Regions from separate parts of the Thiogranum longum genome, predicted to be linked through region 2. Evidence: predicted binding sites of a transcription regulator. Region 2 holds the regulator's gene; the other holds the start of a gene.
What was found. The regulator FliA, encoded in region 2, starts transcription of late flagellar genes. The targets are predictions, from matches to a motif close to GCTAAAGTTNNNNNNNNNNCNGCCGATA.
Positions count from the first base shown of each region.

Region 1: the regulator FliA is predicted to act here: its motif matches at 4,886-4,913, upstream of DFR30_RS01735 (type IV pilus twitching motility protein PilT).

Region 1 covers NZ_SMFX01000001.1:357,979-365,276, reverse strand. Annotated here, with positions in the region: gene DFR30_RS01755 (aspartate carbamoyltransferase catalytic subunit) at 1-473, shown strand, start outside; gene DFR30_RS01750 (dihydroorotase) at 466-1,755, shown strand; gene DFR30_RS01745 (dihydroorotate dehydrogenase electron transfer subunit) at 1,755-2,627, shown strand; gene DFR30_RS01740 (PilT/PilU family type 4a pilus ATPase) at 2,690-3,805, opposite strand; gene DFR30_RS01735 (type IV pilus twitching motility protein PilT) at 3,817-4,854, opposite strand; gene proC (pyrroline-5-carboxylate reductase) at 5,021-5,851, shown strand; gene DFR30_RS01725 (YggT family protein) at 5,851-6,414, shown strand; gene DFR30_RS01720 (DUF167 family protein) at 6,423-6,722, shown strand; gene DFR30_RS01715 (dynamin family protein) at 6,878-7,298, shown strand, end outside.
Region 2 covers NZ_SMFX01000001.1:2,098,773-2,106,070, reverse strand. Annotated here, with positions in the region: gene DFR30_RS10395 (MinD/ParA family protein) at 1-709, shown strand, start outside; gene DFR30_RS10390 (RNA polymerase sigma factor FliA) at 706-1,437, shown strand; gene cheY (chemotaxis response regulator CheY) at 1,516-1,899, shown strand; gene DFR30_RS10380 (protein phosphatase CheZ) at 1,904-2,674, shown strand; gene DFR30_RS10375 (chemotaxis protein CheA) at 2,687-4,744, shown strand; gene DFR30_RS10370 (protein-glutamate methylesterase/protein-glutamine glutaminase) at 4,859-5,920, shown strand; gene DFR30_RS10365 (flagellar motor protein) at 5,924-6,664, shown strand; gene motD (flagellar motor protein MotD) at 6,717-7,298, shown strand, end outside.

The DNA.
Region 1 (7,298 bases), 1.7 Mb from region 2:
CAGTCGCTATTGTCGGTGACATTGCCCATTCACGCGTCGCGCGCTCGCAAATTCATGCACTCAACCTGCTAAATGTGGGTGACCTGCGAGTTGTGGCACCACGTACCCTGATACCGGCCCACGTGGAATCACTTGGTGTACGGGTATTCCATGATCTGCAAGAAGGTCTGCGTGATGCCGACGTAATCATTATGCTGCGCCTGCAACGTGAACGCATGCAAGGCGCCATGCTGCCAAGCGAGCACGAATACTACCGTCTCTACGGCCTGACCCGGGAGCGCCTGACGAATGCGAAACCGGATGTCACGGTCATGCACCCCGGCCCCATCAACCGTGGTGTGGAAATGGACTCGCAGGTGGCTGACGGACCACGCTCGGTGATTCTCGAACAGGTTACCTACGGCATTGCCACCCGAATGGCAGTGATGTCCATGGCCATGCATCCCGTATCCAGTCAGGAAAACCATGGCTGAGCCCAACATCCATATCCGTGGCGGGCACCTGGTCGATCCAACCAACGGGATCGATGACACAACCGACCTGTATATTGCCGGCAGTCGTATCGCCGCCATTGGTGAAGCGCCGGACGGCTTCAGTGCTGACATCACGCTGGAAGCCAGCGGCCTGCACGTTATCCCGGGGCTGGTTGACCTGTGCGCGCGTTTGCGTGATCCCGGCCAGGAACACAAAGCAACTATCGATAGCGAATGCCGCGCCGCAGCCGCCAGCGGTATCACCACCCTGTGCTGCCCGCCCGATACCACGCCCGTCGTCGATACCCCCGCTGTGGTTGAGCTCATCCGTCACCGTGCCAGCCAGCTTGACGCGACACGCGTTGTCACGCTGGGCGCCCTGACGCGCGGCCTCCAGGGAACACACCTTAGCGAAATGGCGGCATTGAAGCAGGCCGGCTGTGTCGGTGTCAGCAATGCACTGAAACCCCTGGCCTCGACACAGATCGAGCGCCGTGCCTTCGAGTACGCGGCAACCTTCGACCTGACAGTCTTCCTGCATGCAGATGACCCGGCACTTTCTGTTGATGGTTGCCTGCACGAAGGCCAGGTATCCACTCGCCTTGGTCTGCGCGGCATTCCCGAGGCAGCTGAGACTGTCGCCGTGGCGCGCGACCTTGCACTGATTCAGCAGACCGGCGTGCGCGCCCACTTTTGCCGGCTCACCACCGAGCGTGCAGTACGCATGGTGGCGCGTGCACAGTTCGATGGCCTGCCGGTCAGCGCCGATACTGCTATCCCATACCTGTACCTGACTGACCTGGATGCCTCGGAATTCAATCCCGATTTCCACTTCATCCCGCCTCTGCGCACCCAGAATGATCGCGCAGGACTGATTACCGGGCTGCGGGACGGCACGCTCGGCGCGCTCTGCTCGGACCACCAGCCGCACGAGGCCGATGCCAAGCTGGCGCCGTTCCCGGCTACCGAGCCAGGGGCATCCGGTATCGACACCCTGCTACCGCTGACCCTCAAACTCGCGCAGGACGAACAGCTCACACTGAGCGAGGCTATCGCCCGCGTGACCTGCGGCCCTGCCGCCATTCTCAACCTGCCCTGTGGCGAACTCGGTGTTGGCCGGGTCGCAGATATCTGTATTTTTGATGCCGGCGCACACTGGCGGATCACCCCGGACAACCTGCTTAGCCAGGGCAAGAATACGCCGTTCAACGGCTGGGAAATGCCTGCACAGGTACACTATACCCTGCGCGATGGCCGGATTATTTTTACCCGCGAGGCCTGATGAAACACCCTGATCACCGCGAAACCATTGCCCTGGAAGCGGCCGAAGTCATCTCACACCAGGCTTTCGATGGCGACCAGTACATCCTGCGCTTGCAAGCACCGGAATGTGCCACACTCGCTCAACCCGGCCAGTTCGCGCACCTGAGCTGTGATCCCATGCTGGCCATGCGCAGGCCGTTATCCATCATGCGGGTCGATGCAGAAAAAGGCTGGGTAGACTTTCTCTACAAGGCCGTCGGTCGTGGTACACGCCTGCTCGCTAACCGTGAAGCCGGGGAAACACTGAGCCTGCTGGGGCCGATCGGTAAACCCTTCACCTTCGATCCGTCCCGCCCACGCGCACTGCTGCTGGGAGGGGGTGTCGGTATCCCGCCAATGGTTTTCTTCGCCGAGCATTTGAAAAACTCCCGTGACAGCCAGCCACTGGTGCTGATGGGGTCTGAAGTGCCTTTCCCGTTCACCGGGCGCCCGTCCCGGATCATGGTTCCCGGCATGCCGGACGGTGTGATTGCTGCCATGCCTCTGCTGGATGACTGGGGTGTCGCCAGTCGCCTGGCCAGCCTGCAAGGCTATAGCGGTTGCTTTGAGGGCTATATCACAGACCTGGCACGCCGCTGGCTGGACGAGCAGAATGATGAGCAACGCAGGCAGATCAGTGTGTATGCCTGCGGCCCTCACCCGATGCTGGCGGCCGTGGCAAAACTGGCAAATGACTACAAGCTGTCCTGCCAGGTGTCACTGGAAGAATATATGGCCTGCGCGGTCGGAGGCTGTGCCGGCTGCGTGGTCAAGGTACAAACTCCGGAAGGGGCAGCCATGAAACGGGTTTGTGTGGATGGCCCGGTATTCGAGGCAAGCACGGTTTTCTGACTCGCACACGATAACGGGGCATGGGCAGCACACGCCCACACCCCGCTACTGACAGCAACAAATCAGGGTGTTTCTACCAGCGTCACACCGTCCAGTGCACTGGAAGCTTCGACCTCGCTGTCCTTCAGCTTGATCATCAAACGCACTTCGTTGGCCGAATCGGCATAGTGGATGGCATCGTCCTGGGTAATTTGGCCTTCACGGTACAATTCGTACAGGGCCTGGTCAAAGGTCTTCATACCCTGCTGGTTGGAGCTCTTCATCAGATCCTTGAGCTTGTGCACTTCACCCTTGCGTATCATATCCGATGCCAGGGGTGTATTGATCAACACCTCAACTGCCACCCGACGCCCCTTGCCGTCCGGGGTAGGTATCAACTGCTGCGCCAGGATGGCTTTCAGGTTCAGCGACAGATCCATCAACAACTGCCCACGGCGGTCTTCCGGGAAGAAGTTGATAATACGGTCCATGGCCTGGTTGGCATTATTGGCGTGCAGTGTCGCCAGGCACAGGTGACCGGTCTCGGCGAACGCAATAGCGTGATCCATGGTTTCGCGGGTACGTATCTCGCCAATCAGAATCACATCAGGTGCCTGACGCAAGGTGTTCTTCAGCGCAGTATCAAACGATTCAGTATCAATACCCACTTCACGCTGAGTTACGATACAACCGTTGTGCTGATGCACATATTCGATAGGGTCCTCGATGGTAATAATATGCCCGGTACTGTTGGCATTCCGGTAACCGATCATGGATGCCAGTGAAGTTGACTTACCGGTACCCGTGGCACCAACAAATATAATCAGGCCACGCTTGGTCATGGCCAGGCTCTTGATCACCGACGGAAGCGTCAGCTCATCGAGGGTGGGGATGGTCGTTTCGATCCGACGTAATACCATGCCGCAATGATTCCGCTGGTAAAACGCACTGACGCGAAAACGACCGACACCGGCAGCACTGATGGCAAAGTTACATTCAAGGTTTTCGTCGAAATCCTTGCGCTGCGCCTCAGTCATCACACTCAGGACAACCTCGCGCGCCTGGTCCGGTGTCAGTGACGACTGCGAGACCGGCTTGATGTGTCCATTGACCTTCATGCTCGGCGGCATACCAGCCGTGATAAACAAGTCGGATGCCTGCTTGTGCACCATAAGCTTTAGCAGTGAATTAAAATCCATTATGCGCCCCGTTAGCGAAAGAGTTCTTTGTTCATGGCCTTGGAACGTGCATCAAGCCGGCTTATCAGGCCACGCTGCACCAGTTCCTGAAGATTCTGGTCGAGTGTCTGCATACCCACTGCCTGACCGGTCTGGATCGCAGAATACATCTGCGCCACCTTGTCTTCACGGATCAGGTTACGAATCGCCGGTGTACCGATCATGATTTCGTGAGCGGCAACACGTCCGCCACCGGTCTTTTTCAACAGGGTCTGCGAAATGACCGCACGCAGTGATTCGGAAAGCATGGAGCGCACCATGGTCTTCTCGGCCGCCGGGAACACATCGATAATACGGTCGATGGTTTTGGCTGCAGAACTGGTATGCAGGGTACCGAACACAAGGTGACCGGTTTCGGCCGCGGTAAGTGCCAGGCGTATGGTTTCCAGGTCGCGTAATTCGCCGACCAGAATAATGTCCGGATCTTCACGCAGGGCTGAACGCAGGGCTTCGTTGAAACCGTGAGTATCTCGATGAACCTCGCGCTGGTTGACCAGGCACTTTTTACTTTCATGCACAAACTCGATGGGATCCTCGATGGTGAGGATGTGCTCGAATCGCTCATTGTTCACATGGTCCATCATGGCCGCCAGCGTGGTCGACTTGCCGGAACCGGTTGGTCCGGTTACCAGCACGATGCCGCGTGGCTGGTCAGCGATATCCTTGAAGCTCATGGGGGCACCCAGCTCTTCGAGCGAGAGAATGGTCGAGGGGATAGTACGAAATACCCCGCCTGCGCCACGATTATGGTTGAATGCATTGACACGGAAACGCGCCAGGTTGGGGATTTCGAAAGAGAAATCCGTCTCCAGGAATTCCTCGAAATCCTTGCGCTGCTTGTCGTTCATGATGTCGTAGATCAGGCTGTGCACGGTCTTGTGATCCAGTGCAGGTACGTTGATCCGGCGAATATCGCCATCGACGCGTATCATGGGCGGCAGGCCCGCGGAAATGTGTAAATCGGATGCGTTATTCTTAACGCTAAAGGCGAGTAACTCAGCAATATCCATGCTCTTCCCCAACTGTGGTTCTGGCTTTCCTTATCGTCACGCCGGGCCATAACTTGACCTTGCGCCCCTGCCCGGCGCCTGCAAGTATAGCGGCTTGGCAGGTTTCCGCGCCGACTCCGGGTTTTCCGCTTGAATCAGACATTTGGGGTGATGTATGGTCTGCGCCATGAAGAAAACACCACTTGCTTTCATCGGTGCCGGCAACATGGCACGCAGCCTCATCGGCGGCCTGATTGCCGATGGCTGGGATCCAGCCAGTATATCGGTATCCGACCCCGACCCGGATCAGCTGGCCGCCGTGGGCCGGTTATTCGGAACCCGCAGCGCCAAGGACAACACGTCCGCGGTCGAACAAAGCGAGCTGGTTGTACTGGCTGTCAAACCACAGGTTATGCATGACGTTGCCTGTGAACTGGCCGCCACCGTACAAGCCCGACATCCCCTGGTTATTTCCATTGCAGCCGGGATTTGCAGCAATGACCTGGAACGCTGGCTGGGTGGCAATTGTGCGTTAGTACGCTGCATGCCGAATACACCTGCGCTCGTACAAAGCGGCGCCACTGCCCTGTTTGCCAATTCGGCGGCAAGTGATGACCAGAAAGCGCTGGCCGAAAGCATCTTGCGGGCAGTCGGTCTGACACTGTGGATTGAAGATGAGTCACTGCTGGACGCAGTTACCGCACTTTCCGGCAGCGGACCTGCCTATTTCTTCCTTGTTATCGAGGCCCTGCAGGAAGCCGGACAATCACTCGGGCTCGACGACAAGACGGCGCGCCTGCTGGCCGTGCAAACTGCATTTGGCGCCGCAAAAATGGCGCTGGAAAGCCGCGATGATGCCGCCACACTGCGCCAAAAAGTCACTTCACCGGGCGGCACCACTGAAAAAGCGCTGGCGGTTCTGGAGGAAGGTGGTTTACGCACCTTGTTCAATGACGCCCTCAAGGCCGCCCGTGACCGCTCACGCGAACTGGCCAAACAGTTCGGAGAAAAGTCGTAATGGGTACAAGCTACGTAACCAACCCGGTTGAATTCCTGATTAACACGTTGTTTGGCCTGTATATCCTGATGGTCATGTTACGTTTCCTGCTGGCAGCTGTGCGTGCGGATTTCTACAACCCGGTCTGCCAGTTTCTGGTCAAGGTCACTAATCCGCCTTTGCTTGCCCTGCGGCGTTTCATCCCCAGCACAGGGAAAGTCGATACCAGCGCGCTGGTGCTGATGCTGCTCCTGCAACTCCTGTCCTTTACACTCATAGGACTGCTACGTGGCGGTCCGCTGGCTGTGTGGCCGTTACTGGTCTTGTCGCTCCGTGAGCTGACCGAACTGGCGCTCAATGTTTTCCTGTTTTCAATTTTCGTCCAGGTCATTATCAGCTGGGTGAACCCTGGCACCTATAACCCCGTGGTATCCCTGCTATACAGCATCACCGAGCCGGTATTGCGCCCCTGTCGTCGATTGATACCGCCGATTTCCGGACTGGACCTTTCACCGCTGGTGGCACTGATTGCCATTCAGCTCGCCAAATATCTGATTCTACCCCTCTTTTTGGTTTTTCTATAACCGCGCGGATGACGGAACCCTGTTATCGATGGCAAGATGATGACCTGATTCTGTCCATCAGGGTACAGCCCAGGGCCAGCCGGGATGAAATTGTCGGAGTGTATGGCGACCAGCTGAAAATTCGTCTCACCGCACCGCCAGTCGACGGCAAGGCCAACCAGCACCTGCTACGATTTCTTGCGCACTATTGCCAGGTACCGCGCATACAGGTTGAGTTGATCAGTGGCCAGAACGGGCGCACAAAAAAGGTGCGCATCAACCACCCCAACCGTTTACCCGAACCGGTTTCCCCGCGAAATCATGGTTAAGCGCCACCGACTGATAGCCACAATCCCGCTAAGCCTATAAAAAACAGACTAAAGTCCTCCTCACCTTGGCCGTTACCCGTAGCAAGATACGCCTCTAGCGTAAAGTCGACCACGCCTGCCAAACAGGCCCAATAATTTACAGCGGGAAACTATGCATGCAGCAGGATCAACTTGACCGCCGTCTAAAAAATTACACGCAATGGCGCGAAAAACTGATTCACAATGTCCAGGCATTTCAGGAATGGCTCGAAATCCATCAGCTGGCCTCGAGCGAACAGGAATTCCGGATATTTGAAACCCTAGAGGCCCTGCGCAAGGATCGCCTGACGATTGCTTTTGTTGCTGAATTTTCACGCGGCAAGACAGAGCTCATCAACGCACTGTTTTTTGCTCACTTCGGTCAGCGTCTGCTTCCGTCCGAGGCCGGCCGCACGACCATGTGTCCGACCGAACTGTTCTATGATCACGACGCCCCTGATGCCTATATCCGCCTGCTGCCGATTGAAACACGGCTCCAGGACAAGAGCATTGCGGATTTTAAACTCGAACCCATTCACTGGAACCATACGCCGCTGA
Region 2 (7,298 bases):
CGACCTCAGCCTTGCCAATATCGATGTATTGCTGGGATTGCATCCGGACAAGAATCTTTCTCATGTCATCGATGGCGAACGCTCGCTTGAAGAAGTCATTATTACCGGTCCATCGGGAATCATGGTGGTTCCGGCATCGTCCGGCGTGAAACGTCTGGCAGAGCTTTCTGTCATGGAAAATGCCGGCCTGATCAGGGCCTTCAGTGAGTTGACCCATGATGTCGACACACTGATTATCGATACCGCTGCAGGAATCAATGAAAGTGTGACCAGTTTCAGTCGTGCCGCCCAGGAGGTAGTAGTGGTGGTGTGCGACGAACCCGCATCAATAACAGACGCCTATGCGCTCATCAAGGTGTTGAATGTCGAATACGGCATTCAGCGTTTCCGGGTGCTTGCAAATCAGGCCCACAGTGCCCAGGAGGGAAGGGAATTGTTTAACAAGATATCACGGGTTACCGATCGTTACCTCGATGTAACGCTGGAGTTTATGGGGGTTGTTCCCCACGACGACTATCTGAAGAAGGCAGTGCGCAAGCAGCGCGCAGTCGTGCAGGCTTATCCGCGCAGCCGTTCTTCGATGGCTTTCAAGAACCTCGCACAGAAAACCGATAAATGGCCTGTGCCGAGTGCGGCTGGTGGACATCTTGAGTTTTTTGTGGAACGTCTTATTCAGTCGCACAACGGACACATGGAGATGCCGGTATGAATGGAGCTGCTATGTACGTCACTACCCCCGATCCTGACAGTGATGACCTGGTCACCAAGCATGCTGCCCTGGTCAAACGTATTGCCTACCACCTGATGAGTCGTTTGCCGCCCAGCGTGCAGGCAGATGACCTGATACAGGCAGGGATGATTGGTTTGCTCGAGGCATCGAGAAATTATGATGCCACACAGGGCGCCAGTTTTGAGACATATGCCGGTATTCGAATTCGCGGATCAATGCTGGATGAAATCCGTCGTACTGACTGGACACCGCGTTCGGTACACCGCAAGGCAAGACAGGTCGCCGAGGCGGTTCGCGAGATCGAAAACCAGGAAGGTCGTGATGCAAGGGATGTCGAGGTTGCCGAGAAACTGGGCATCGAACTGAAAGACTATCACCGCATCCTCCAGGATGCGACAGGCTGCAGGGTTTTCAGTATCGATGATGCGGGTATCAATGGCGAGGAATCACCACAGCAGGCATCGGGTGAGCCTCGTAATGAGCCACTCGACTGCCTGCATAATTCCGACTTCAAGGCTGCACTGGCCCATTCAATTTCGGGCTTGCCGGAGCGGGAACGCCTGGTTATGGCCATGTACTACGACGAAGAACTCAACTTGCGGGAGATTGGCGAAGTGCTCGGTGTCAGTGAATCCCGCGTTTGCCAGATACATGGCCAGGCACTGATCCGTTTGAGAGCAAGAATGGGAGAATGGACGGGCAAGTGATGGTCAGGATATACCGGCACATGCCGAAACAGCACATGGTTAACAGCGCAAGACGGGAGAAGACCCTTGGACAATGACATGAAAATTCTCATCGTGGACGATTTTTCCACGATGCGGCGCATCATTAAAAACCTGTTGCGCGACCTTGGGTTCAACAATACGCAGGAAGCCGATGACGGAAATACTGCATTGCCAATGTTGCAGAACGGGAATTTCGATTTCCTGGTTACTGACTGGAATATGCCGGGAATGTCAGGAATCGATCTGCTGAAGGCGGTGCGATCAGACGAAAAGCTGGCGCCGTTGCCGGTGCTTATGGTGACGGCTGAATCCAAGCGCGAGCAGATTATCGAGGCTGCACAGGCCGGGGTAAACGGTTACGTGGTCAAACCGTTTACCGCTGTAACACTTAAAGAGAAAATCGACAAGATCTTTGAACGTCTCGAAGCAACGGCAGGGTGATTGTATGGAGGCCGTGATCGAAGTCGAAACTGAATCCCTGCTTGACAATGCCCGTGCACTGGTTGCCGAGCTGGAATCCGGTAACGAAGCTGGTGCGGAGAAACTGATCGAGCAACTGGGACGTATGCGGGAGCAGAGCCTGTTCCAGGAGCTTGGCAAGATGACTCGCCAGCTACACGAATCCATTAACAGTTTTGTGCTGGATGACCGTATGCAGTCTCTGGCCAGGTCAGATATTCCTGACGCCAAGGCTCGCCTGAACCACGTTATAGAAATGACCGAGAGCTCTGCTAACCGTACCCTGGGGGCTGTAGAAAGCACCTTGCCGGTGTCAGAAGCTCTCAAGTCACGTGCCAACGCATTGCATGAAAAATGGGACCGTTTTCGTAACAAGGAAATGGATGTTGACGAGTTCCGGGCCATGAGCAGGGAAATCGATGAGTTCCTTACAATTACAACAGAGAGTACTGAAACCATTCATAGCGGCTTGTCCGACATTATGATGGCGCAGGACTTCCAGGATCTCACCGGTCAGATACTCAGCAGGGTAATCACATTGGTCCAGGAGGTCGAGGATAATCTGGTGGATCTTGTCAGGCTGTCAGGTGGCATCGAGCATGTTGAAAAGACAGAAGGGAAACCTGCCGTCAATACCGGTGAGGCTGATGACATGATGCAAGGTGTTGGTCCTGCGGTACCTGGTGTGGAGGCCGATGGTGAATCTGTATCCGGCCAGGATGAAGTCGATGATTTATTGTCCAGCCTGGGCTTTTGAGGGAACAACATAATGAGTCTTGATACCGATGATGAGATTCTGCAGGACTTTCTGGTCGAAGCGGGCGAGATACTTGAACGGCTCAACGAGGAACTGGTTGAACTGGAGCAGAGTCCGGACGATATGGAGATGCTCAATGGCGTATTTCGCAGCTTCCATACGATTAAAGGCGGTGCCAGTTTCCTGAGTCTGGATGGACTGGTGGACGTGTGTCACCGTGCTGAAGATGTATTTAACATCCTGCGCAATGGTGAACGCTCAGTCGATGGCGACCTGATGGATACTGTCCTCCAGGTACTGGACGTGGTTAACAATATGTTTGCCGAGGTGCAGGGTGGCGAGATGCCGACCCCGGCAGAAGCCTCATTATTGAATGCGCTGGAAAAACTTGCAGTGCCGGAAGCTACCGCACCGCCGGAGCCGGATGTATCGTCAGCACCTGATTCGGGGGCTACAGGAGTGTCCACTGAAATTCAGGGTGATGAGGTTGATAGCGATTTTGAGGCCATGCTGGACCAGGCCGGGAGCGCAATACCCACCGGGCAGAAAGCCTCTGTTGTTGGTGGTGATGATATTACAGAAGATGAATTCGAGGCGTTACTGGACCAGTTACATGGTGATGGCAAGGGGCCAGTGGCACACAATAATACAGATAATGAGATAGTGGCTGCACCTGCAAGTGGAAAGAGTACGCCTGCAGCCAGTGACGATATCACAGAAGATGAATTCGATGCGCTGCTGGACCAGTTGCACGGTGAAGGAAAGGGTCCGGCAATGGCCGCCGAAAAAGCGGACGTAAGTGAGCCGTCAACGAAGACAGAGCCGGAACCTCAAGTCACGGAAAAGAAAGCGGCACCGGAAAAGACCAAAGCCAAACCCGCTGTTGCGTCAGCCAGCAAGACGGAAACATCTGTACGTGTAGATACCAGTCGTCTCGACGAGATTATGAATATGGTCGGTGAGCTGGTATTGGCGAGAAACCGTCTGTCCAACCTCAAGGAATCGCTTGCCAATGAAGATGTTTCCATGGCAATTGCGAACCTGGACGTTGTTACAGCGGATTTGCAGAATGCTGTCATGAAGACACGTATGCAGCCAATCAAGAAAGTATTTGGCCGTTTCCCGCGCGTGGTCCGTGATCTTGCCCGCAGCCTCGACAAGGAAGTGAATCTCGAAATGCAGGGCGAAGAGACAGACCTGGACAAGAACCTGGTCGAGGCCCTGGCAGACCCTCTGGTCCACCTGGTGCGCAATGCTGTTGATCATGGTATTGAAACACCGGATGAACGGGAAGCAAAAGGCAAGCCCCGGCAGGGGACAGTTGTACTTGCTGCAGAGCAGGAAGGCGATCATATCCTGTTGTCCATAGACGATGATGGAAAAGGTATGGATGCGGATGTGTTGCGACGCAAGGCTGTCGAGAAGGGCATGATGGATGCTGATTCGGCTGCCCGACTGGATGACAGAGAGTGCTTTAACCTTATCTTTGCGGCAGGTTTCTCAACCAAGGATCAAATTTCTGATGTGTCCGGGCGCGGAGTGGGTATGGATGTTGTCAAGACCCGTATAGGACAGCTCAATGGTAGCGTAGAGGTCGATTCCGAGCCTGGTAAGGGAAGCCGTTTGACTATACGCGTGCCATTGACGCTGGCGATCATGCCGACTCTGATGGTCAAGCTCGGTGAGCAGCCGTTTGCTTTACCGCTTGGCAGCGTAAGTGAAATATTCGATCTCGATACGGAACGCACCAATATTGTGGATGGTCAACTGGTTGTGATGGTACGGGACAAGGCGCTGCCGCTTTTCTATTTACGTGACTGGCTGGTTACCGGCAGTGGTGTATCACAGGAAGATACTGTTAATCACGTAGTGGTCGTTCATGTCGGCAGCCGCAAGGTTGGTTTTGTTGTCGAACAATTGGTCGGTCAGGAAGAGGTGGTTATCAAACCCCTGGGTGCATTCTTGCAGGGTCTTGCCGGGTTTGCCGGTGCAACAATTACCGGTGATGGTCGCATCGCGTTGATACTCGATGTGCCCAGCTTGATGAAAGCGTATTCAAGCCACATGTAGAAAGGAATGAGGTGTGAACTGCTATTTCCGGGAATGCAGACCAGTTTTGCCTCAGGTTGTTTCTATCAATAACAGATATGTGCCGATCGGTGCAGGATTCAAGGGACGGAGTCCATGGTAACGCGTGTATTGGTTGTCGATGATTCGGGTTTTTTTCGCCGGCGCATCGTTGAAATACTGGAAGCAGATCCCGGGCTGAAAGTTATCGGCACGGCAGCCAATGGCCAGGAGGCCATTGATCAGGTTGCTGTGTTGAAACCCGACGTCATCACGATGGATATCGAAATGCCTGTCATGGATGGCATTACTGCTGTTCGTCATATCATGCAATCAAACCCCTTACCCATTCTGATGTTTTCTTCACTGACGCACGATGGTGCGCGAGCCACGCTTGATGCACTTGAGGCGGGCGCGGTGGATTTCCTGCCCAAGCGTTTTGAGGATATCGCCAAGGACAGGGAAGAGGCCAGGATGCTCCTGTGCAGGCGTATTCGTGATGTTGTTAAACCGGCTTCGGGCAGCATAAGAGCACGGCCGGCAAAGCGTATTACTTCTGCCCTGCCCGTTACGCGGGTGCGGGCACCCGTCGCTAAAAAAAGAGACGACTACCGGATTGTAGCCATTGCCAGCTCAACCGGTGGCCCTGTGGCGCTTGCCCAGGTGTTGAGCCGGTTGCCGGCCAGTTTCAATCTGCCGCTTGTTGTGGTCCAGCATATGCCCGCAAGTTTTACGCCGGCATTTGCTGCACGGCTTGACCAGCAGTGTGCCATCAAGGTCAAGGAAGCTGAAGATGGCGACATCGTTCGTGGGGGCCAGGTACTGCTTGCTCCAGGGGGGCGGCAAATGACATTGAAACAACAGGCGGGTGAAGTCCGCGTCGTTATTTCGGACGGTGATGCGTCACTGCATTACAAACCCTGCGCAGATGTGACATTCGATTCTGTAGCTTCCGTATTCGGCGGAAGGGTGCTTGCAGTCGTACTGACCGGCATGGGTGCAGATGGTCGTGAGGGTGTGCGTACTCTCAAGGCGCAGGGTTCTACTGTCTGGAGTCAGGATGAAGAAACCAGTGTCATCTATGGTATGCCGATGGCAGTTGCAGAGGCCGGGCTGAGTGACCAGGTGATGGCATTACGTGATATCGGCCCCGGTATTGCACAGGCAACAGGGGCCTGACGTATGGATATCCTGACGATCACCGGTATCCTGCTTGCGTTGTTCGCCATACTGGGTGGCAATGTGCTGGAAGGCGGGCATATGTCTTCACTGGTGCAGCTGACAGCATTCGTCATTGTTGCCGGCGGCACGCTGGGTGCGGTTATGGTGCAGACACCGATACGTACCTTTGTGCGTGCTATGAAAATATCTTCGTGGGTGGTATTCCCGGTGAAACTGCAGCCGGAAGAGGCTGCGGAAAAAATTGTCAACTGGAGCAATATTGCACGCCGCGAAGGTCTGCTGGGTCTGGAGGCAATCGCTGAGGAAGAACCGGACGAGTTTGCCCGCAAGGGATTGCAGTTGCTGGTCGATGGCAGTGAGCCGGAAGTTATCCGTTCGATTCTTGAAGTGGAAATCGACAGTAAGGAACACCAGGATACGCAGGCAGCAAAAGTTTTCGATGGACTGGGCGGCTATAGTCCGACTATCGGCATCATCGGGGCCGTCATGGGTCTGATACATGTGATGAACAACCTGGCAGACCCCTCCAAGCTGGGAAGCGGGATCGCGACAGCTTTTGTTGCCACCATTTACGGAGTCGGATTCGCCAACCTGCTTTTTCTTCCCATGGCGAACAAACTGAAGAGCCAGGTCCATGCCCAGAGCCAGTTCCGGGAGATGATAGTAGAGGGTGTGATATCGATTGCTGAAGGGGAGAATCCGCGCAATATTGAAACCAAATTACAGGGGTACTATCTGTAGCGGCTTGTTGACACAAGACAGGATCTGCTGCGATTACCGCGGGACAAGAAATATGGCAAGAAGAAAACGCGTAGAGGAACATGAAAACCACGATCGATGGCTGGTTTCCTATGCGGATTTTATTACCCTGTTGTTTGCTTTCTTCGTCGTTATGTATTCAATTTCGTCGGTAAACGAGGGCAAGTACCGTGTGCTGTCAGATTCCATGGTGGCTGCGTTCGCTGATCCGACACGCAGTATGGAGCCTGTTCAGATTGGCGACCTGATGCGTTCACCTATTCAGTCCGAGAACCCCCTCAACCGTAATAAACCCGTCATCGAGCTGTTCAGGCTTCCTCTGCCTGAACGGGATATTCGTGAAAGACTCGACAAGAAGCTAAAGGAAGAACGGGAAAAGGCTGCGCATGAAGCCGAGGAAAAAGCTGCCCGGCAGGAAAAAGAAATTGATGCGGCTTCTGAAGCACTGGCAGATTCCATTGAACAGGCTATGTCCGAACTGATGGACAACGGGTTGATTGATGTACGCCGTGACAAACGCTGGATCGAAGTCGAGATCAAGTCGAGCATTCTTTTTGGCTCAGGTAGTGCGGAACTGGCAGCCGGTGCACAACCTGTATTGCGCAAGTTGGCAGAG